2 regions of the Streptomyces sp. NPDC048436 genome follow, and region 2 is predicted to be linked to the other one. Evidence: riboswitches for the same ligand, from Rfam matches in the RefSeq annotation. Region 2 holds a riboswitch; the other holds the start of a gene.

Region 1 (3,786 bases), on a different contig from region 2:
TGCTGAGCGGCCGCAGGTCGATGATGCACTCGTGGGCGACGAGCCCGCCGGGGCCGGTGTAGAGCACCGGGTAGTGCGGCTCGAGCCGCTTGGCGATGTAGTTCGCGGAGAGCACGGCGACCTGCGTGGCCCGCTTGAGGCCCTCGCCGCCCATGAGGCGTACGTACGCCCAGGAGATCGGCAGGATTCCGGCCGAGCCCCACGGCGCGGCGGAGATCGGCCCGACGCCCGTCTCGGGGCCCGCGGCGGGCTGCAGCGGGTGGTTGGGCAGATACGGCGCGAGGTGCTCGCGCACACCGACCGGACCGACACCGGGGCCACCGCCGCCGTGCGGGATGCAGAACGTCTTGTGCAGGTTCAGGTGCGAGACGTCGCCACCGAACTTCCCCGGCTGGGCCAGGCCCACCAGGGCGTTGAGGTTCGCCCCGTCGACGTACACCTGACCGCCGGCGTCGTGCACGGCGGCGCAGATGTCGGCGACGTGCTCCTCGAACACACCATGCGTGGACGGGTAGGTGATCATGAGCACGGACAGCTCGTCGCGGTGCTTCTCGATCTTGGCGTGCAGGTCATCGATGTCGATCTCGCCGTCGTCGCTCGTCTTCACGACGACGACCTTCATGCCGGCCATCACGGCGCTCGCGGCGTTGGTGCCGTGCGCGGAGGACGGGATGAGGCAGACGGTGCGCTGGTCGTCGCCGTTGGCCCGGTGATAGCCGCGTACGGCGAGAAGTCCGGCCAGCTCACCCTGCGAACCCGCGTTGGGCTGCAGGGAGACCTTGTCGTACCCGGTGACCTCGGCGAGCCGCTCCTCCAGCTCACGGATGAGCGTCAGATAGCCCTGCGCCTGCTGGGCGGGCGCGAAGGGGTGCAGCTGTCCGAACTCGGGCCAGGTGACCGGCTCCATCTCGGTGGTCGCGTTGAGCTTCATGGTGCAGGAGCCCAGCGGGATCATGCCGCGGTCGAGCGCGTAGTCGCGGTCGGCGAGCTTGCGCAGGTAGCGCAGCATCGCGGTCTCGGAGCGGTACTGGTGGAAGACGGGGTGCGTCAGGTACTCGTCGCCGCGCAGCAGGCCCTCCGGGAGGCTGTCCGCGGTCTCCGCGTCGAGACTCTCGATGTCGGCCGCGACCCCGAACGCGCTCCAGAGCGCGGTCAGTTGCTTGCGCGTGGTGGTCTCGTCGCAGGCGAGGGAGACCTGGTCCGCGTCGATCTGGTGGATGTTGACGCCACCCTCGCGGGCGGCGGAGACGAGCTCCTCGGCCCGGCCGGGCACCCGCACGGTCAGAGTGTCGAAGTACGCGCCGTGTACGACCTCGACCCCGCCGGCGGTGAGCCCCGCGGCCAGCAGCGTCGCGTAGCGGTGGGTACGCCGCGCGATGGACTTGAGGCCCTCGGGCCCGTGGTAGACCGCGTACATCCCGGCCATGACGGCGAGCAGCACCTGGGCCGTACAGATGTTGCTGGTCGCCTTCTCGCGGCGGATGTGCTGCTCACGGGTCTGCAGCGCGAGCCGGTAGGCCTTGTTCCCCTCGGCGTCGACGGAGACGCCGACAAGCCGTCCGGGCAGGCTGCGCGCGAACTTCTCACGTACCGCCATGTATCCGGCGTGCGGACCGCCGAAGCCCATCGGCACACCGAAGCGCTGCGTCGTTCCGACGGCGATGTCGGCGCCGAGCTCACCGGGCGAGGTGAGCAGCGTCAGCGCGAGCAGGTCGGCGGCGACGGAGACGACGGCACCGATCTCGTGCGCCTGCTCGATGAGCGGCTTGATGTCGCGTACGGCACCGGAGGCACCGGGGTACTGGATCAGTACGCCGACGACACCGCGCTCGGCGATGTCCGCCGGGATGCCCTCGCTCAGATCGGCGACGACGACCTCGACACCGGTCGGCTCGGCACGGGTCTGGATGACGGCGATGGTCTGCGGCAGGGCGTCGGCGTCGACGAGGAAGACGCCGTTCTTGACCTTGCCCATGCGCCGCGAGAGCGCCATGGCCTCGGCGGCGGCGGTCCCCTCGTCGAGCAGCGAGGCACCGGAGGTGGGCAGTCCGGTCAGCTCGGCGACGACGGTCTGGAAGTTGAGCAGCGCCTCGAGACGACCCTGGGAGATCTCGGGCTGGTACGGGGTGTAGGCGGTGTACCAAGCGGGGTTCTCCATGACGTTCCGCAGGATCACCGGCGGAGTGAAGGTCCCGTAGTAACCGAGCCCGATCATGGAATCGAGAACCTGGTTACGGTCCGCGAGGGAGCGCAGCTCGGCCAGCACCTCGGCTTCGGTACGCGCTCCGGGCAGGTTCAGCGCCTCGGCGTTCTTGATCACATCCGGTACTGCGGCGGCGGTCAGCTCGTCGAGCGAGCCGTAACCGACCTGCGCGAGCATCTTGGCCCGTGCTTCCCCATCGGGACCGATGTGCCGCTGCTCGAAGGGGATGCCCTGTTCAAGCTGGGAGAGCGGGATGCGATTGGTGGCGGTCATTGCGGAGGCCTCCTGGTCTGACGCGACCTGCGAGGGGCACCACGGCGCGGGTACCCGGACGGCCTCCCCCTCTGTCATCTCAACCTGAGAGCTTCACCGGGGCCAGGCCCCGCGAGAGGCGCCGTCCCGGCTTTCACCGTCGGTGAGGGAAGGTTTCGGCCGTGCCGGCCCGTCGCCCGCCCTGCTTTCCAGAGTGACCTCGTCCGTGCGGTACAGGGGCCTGAGAGATTCCGGGGAGGAGTTGCTCCTTCGGCGCCTCCGGTATCACCACCGGAGAGCTCTCCCGCACGGGGTCAGCAGCCATGCGCCAGCCTACCAGCGAGGACAAGGCCGATCCCTCGAGTGGCCGCCTGCCCCGAAGTGCTCTTTCGTAGTGATTACGAACGAACAAGGATGAGTTACGCACCGAGTTACGCACCACTTCGACAAGCCTCGACCAGTTGGAGGGACCGTGCAGACCGACATCGATCCGCGCAACCTGATCGGCCGCAAGGCTTTCGACCGGAACGGGGCCAGGATCGGCACGATCGACGAGGTCTATCTCGACGACGCGACCGGCGCTCCTGAGTGGGCGGCCATACGCACGGGCCTGTTCAGCCGGGACGCGTTCGTCCCCCTGGAACCCAGCGAACTCACCAGCGAAGGCACCCTGCGCATCCCCTTCGAGCGCTCCCTGATCAAGGACGCCCCCGACTTCGGCGTGGGCCGCCACCTCTCCCCCGAACAGGAACTGCAGCTCTACCACCACTACGGCCTGGACACCACACCTCCCCCGGCCACGCCCCCGCCGGACAAGGACTTCGGCCACATAGCGGGCCAGGAAGACCCCTGATCCCGCACCGGCCGCCCCAGCCGCCCCACTGACCCCGCAGAGGCCGGAACCCGACGGCCACAGTCCTCACTGCGCCTCCAAGGCCTCCGGGGCCTCCAGGCCCTCCTCAGAGGGCGCCACCAAGGGCAACGGCTCCGCGGGCTCGAGCGCCGGGTCATCCGTCCGGAAGGTCCGCACCCGCCCCGGCGCCGACACCGGCGTCTCGAAGCGCACCGTCACGCGCCCCAGGCCACTGCCCTGCACCCACCCGTGCCCGTACTCGGCATGCCGCACATCGTGCCCGGCGGCCCACCGCCGCTCCGCGGGCACGACCGGCACGGCAGGCACAACCGGCGTGACCGGCACCTCCACGGCCCCGCCCACGCTCTCCCCCGGCGCCTCCCCGCCCCGCTCCTCCCCCTGGTCTTCCGCCTCCCGCGCCTCCTGAGCCTCCACGGCCTCGGCCTCAGCCTGCGCCTGGGCGAAGAGATCCTCCTGC
Region 2 (3,786 bases):
CCGTAGGGATGGGCGTGCGCCTGCGCCGGAAAGTCCATCTGTCCTACCCCTGCTCTGTCCCGCTCTGCCTGCGGCACGACCCTAGCGCGGCGGGCAAGTCAGTTCTCGAAGCCGATCCCCCGCAGCACGCCCGCCGCCGTCCGGTCGAGCAGCACCGCCGAGCCGCAGCCGCGCGGCAGATCGCCCCGCTCGGCGGCGCCGACGAGGCGGCCGACCGTCCTGCGGTGACGCGCGAAGGCGTAGCGCGACACACCGCGCCCGCGCTCCACCTGGCCCTCCATGGCGGTGTCCGGCGGCACGTCGAGAAGGAGCAGATGCAGGGTCGTGCCGCGCCGCACGGCCTCGCGGGCCAGCCAGCGGCGCACCCAGGCCTGGGTGCCGCAGTCGTGCACGACGACGCTCTCACCGGAGCGCAGGGCGCGGCGCAGGCCCGCGTAGTGCGCGAGACGGACGAGGGGGCGGTAGACCGCGTACGGCAGGAGGCGCGGCATGCGCAGGGCCCAGCGGTCGCGGGTGTCCTGGGAGTCGATGCGCGGGCCCGTCACGGCTCTGCGCATCAGCGTGGACTTGCCGCTGCCGGGCAGCCCGGAGACAACGACCAGATCGCCCTCGCCGAACGTCAGCCGGTGCGGGCTGTGGCCGGTCCGCTGCCTGAGGTCCCGGACTATGGCCGTGGGCAGGGGGCCGCAGCTCTCCCTGGCGGGGGCGGCGGCCTGTTTGGGCAGGGCCACCCCTGTGTTGGTCGCGTAGACACTGGTCCTGCGCACCGTGATCGGCCTCCCCATAGCGGTCACGTACCTGCTTCCCGCAGCTTCTCCGGCAAGTGTAAAGAGAAGGTAATGCGGCACAAGGGCATTACTCGACTGGCACTGCCCTGTGACGCAGCCGCGTGCAATGATGTGCGCGCAAACTCCATACAGGCCGTTTGAATCCGCGCGGGAGAGTTCCCGGTGACCGTCGTACGACGTTCCGGGGCGCCGAAGGAGCAAGTCCCTCCCTTGAATCTCTCAGGCCCCGTACCGCGCGGGCGAGGCACATCTGAAAAGCGGGCCGCCCCGGCGGCTCCACCCAAGGTGCAAGTCATGGCCTCCTGTACGAGACGTACGGACAGGTCGTGGTGAACCTCTCAGGTTCCGATGACAGATGGGGAGGATCGACCTCGCCCGTCATGCCCTGGGAGTTCCACATATGAGTACCGCCCCCCGTCTGACAGCCCTTGATGCCGTGCATCGGGCGCTCGGCGCGACCATGACCGACTTCGCGGGCTGGGACATGCCGCTGCGCTACGGCAGCGAGCGCGACGAGCACATCGCCGTACGCACCAAGGCCGGTCTCTTCGACCTCTCCCACATGGGCGAGATCACGGTCACAGGACCCGAGGCCGTGGACTTCCTGAACTTCTCGCTCGTCGGCAACATCGGCTCCGTCGGTGTCGGCCGCGCCCGCTACACGATGATCTGTGACGCGGACGGCGGGATCCTGGACGACCTGATCGTCTACCGCCTCGGTGAGACCGAGTACATGGTGGTCGCCAACGCCTCCAATGCCCAGACGGTCCTGGACGAGCTGACCGGCCGCTCCGGGGCGTTCGACGCCGAGGTCCGCGACGACCGCGACGCGTACGCCCTGCTCGCCGTCCAGGGCCCCGAGTCCCCCGGCATCCTGAAGTCACTCACGGACGCCGACCTGGACGGCCTGAAGTACTACGCGGGCCTGCCCGGCACGGTCGCGGGCGTGCCCGCGCTGATCGCCCGCACCGGCTACACCGGCGAGGACGGCTTCGAGCTCTTCGTCGCCCCCGGTGACGCCGAGAAGCTCTGGAACGCGCTGATGGAGGCGGGCGAGCCCGTCGGTCTGGTCCCGGCCGGGCTCTCCTGCCGCGACACGCTCCGTCTGGAAGCGGGCATGCCGCTGTACGGGCACGAGCTGACCGCCGGTCTCACGCCCTTCGACGCGGGCCTCGGGCGGGTCGTGAAGTTCGAGAAGACCTCGCGGTCCGATGACTTCGTGGGGCGCGCGGCGCTCGCGGCCGCCGCCGAGCGCGCCGAGACCGCTCCCCCGCGCAAGCTGGTGGGCCTGATCGCCGAGGGCCGGCGCATCCCGCGTGCGGGCTTCCCGGTGGTCGCCGACGGCGAGGTCATCGGCGAGGTCACCTCCGGCGCCCCCTCGCCGACGCTGGGCAAGCCGATCGCCATGGCGTACGTCGACGCGGCGCACGCGGCTCCCGGTACCGAGGGGGTCGGCGTCGACATCCGCGGCACGCACGAGCCGTACGAGGTCGTGGCGCTGCCGTTCTACAAGCGCCAGAAGTGACACCCCGCACAACCGCCTCGTCCATCAGCACTCCCCCGCGTACAGGAGAATTCAGGTCATGAGCAACCCCCAGCAGCTGCGTTACAGCAAGGAGCACGAGTGGCTGTCGGACGCCCAGGAGGGCGTCTCGACGGTCGGCATCACGGAGCACGCGGCCAACGCGCTCGGTGACGTCGTCTTCGTGCAGCTCCCGGAGGTCGGCGACACGGTGACCGCGGGCGAGACCTGCGGCGAGCTGGAGTCGACCAAGTCGGTCAGCGACCTGTACTCGCCGGTGACCGGTGAGGTCGTCGAGGCCAACCAGGACGTCGTGGACGACCCGTCGCTGGTGAACTCCGCGCCGTTCGAGGGCGGTTGGCTCTTCAAGGTCCGGACCACGGAGGAGCCGAAAGACCTGCTCTCCGCGGACGAGTACACCGAGTTCTCCGGCAGCTAAGGATCTCCCCGATGTCGCTTCTCAACACCCCTCTCCACGAGCTGGACCCGGATGTCGCCGCCGCCGTCGACGCCGAGCTCCACCGCCAGCAGTCCACCCTGGAAATGATCGCGTCGGAGAACTTCGCTCCGGTCGCCGTCATGGAGGCCCAGGGCACGGTCCTCACCAACAAGTACGCCGAGGGCTACCCGGGCCGCCGCTACTACGGTGGCTGTGAGCACGTCGACGTCGCCGAGCAGATCGCGATCGACCGGGTCAAGGAGCTGTTCGGCGCCGAGTACGCCAACGTCCAGCCGCACTCCGGCGCCTCCGCCAACCAGGCCGCCCTCTTCGCGATCGCCAAGCCCGGCGACACGATCCTCGGCCTGGACCTCGCGCACGGCGGCCACCTCACCCACGGCATGCGCCTGAACTTCTCCGGCAAGCAGTTCAACGTGGTCCCCTACCACGTGGACGAGGCCGGTCTGGTCGACATGGCCGAGGTCGAGCGCCTGGCGAAGGAGAACAGCCCCAAGGTCATCATCGCGGGCTGGTCCGCCTACCCGCGTCAGCTGGACTTCGCCGAGTTCCGCCGGATCGCCGACGAGGTCGGCGCGTACCTGTGGGTCGACATGGCGCACTTCGCCGGGCTCGTCGCCGCCGGTCTGCACCCGAACCCGGTGCCGTTCGCGGACGTGGTCACCTCCACCACGCACAAGACGCTGGGCGGCCCGCGCGGCGGCATCATCCTGGCCCGCAGCAAGGAGTTCGCGAAGAAGCTGAACTCCGCGGTCTTCCCCGGCTTCCAGGGCGGCCCGCTCGAGCACGTGATCGCGGCCAAGGCCGTGTCCTTCAAGGTCGCGGCCTCCGAGGAGTTCAAGGAGCGCCAGCAGCGCACCCTGGACGGCGCCCGCATCCTGGCCGAGCGCCTGGTGCAGGACGACGCGAAGGCTGTCGGCGTGGACGTCCTGTCCGGCGGCACGGACGTGCACCTGGTCCTGGTGGACCTGCGCAACTCCGAGCTCGACGGCCAGCAGGCCGAGGACCGTCTCCACGAG

Evidence for each region. Region 2 has a riboswitch for glycine ahead of gcvT (glycine cleavage system aminomethyltransferase GcvT). Riboswitches for the same ligand answer to the same signal wherever they lie in the genome.
Region 1: another riboswitch for glycine. It lies ahead of gcvP (aminomethyl-transferring glycine dehydrogenase); the one in region 2 lies ahead of gcvT (glycine cleavage system aminomethyltransferase GcvT).

The regions. Positions count from the first base shown of each region.
Region 1 is NZ_JBICXP010000010.1:252,739-256,524, forward strand. It holds gene gcvP (aminomethyl-transferring glycine dehydrogenase) at 1-2,476, opposite strand, end outside; glycine riboswitch at 2,675-2,772, opposite strand; gene ACGFX9_RS30335 (PRC-barrel domain-containing protein) at 2,928-3,308, shown strand; gene ACGFX9_RS30340 (DNA polymerase IV) at 3,375-3,786, opposite strand, start outside.
Region 2 is NZ_JBICXP010000004.1:512,853-516,638, reverse strand. It holds gene ACGFX9_RS17190 (enhanced serine sensitivity protein SseB) at 1-38, opposite strand, end outside; gene ACGFX9_RS17185 (AAA family ATPase) at 99-773, opposite strand; glycine riboswitch at 927-1,032, shown strand; gene gcvT (glycine cleavage system aminomethyltransferase GcvT) at 1,189-2,313, shown strand; gene gcvH (glycine cleavage system protein GcvH) at 2,372-2,749, shown strand; gene glyA (serine hydroxymethyltransferase) at 2,761-3,786, shown strand, end outside.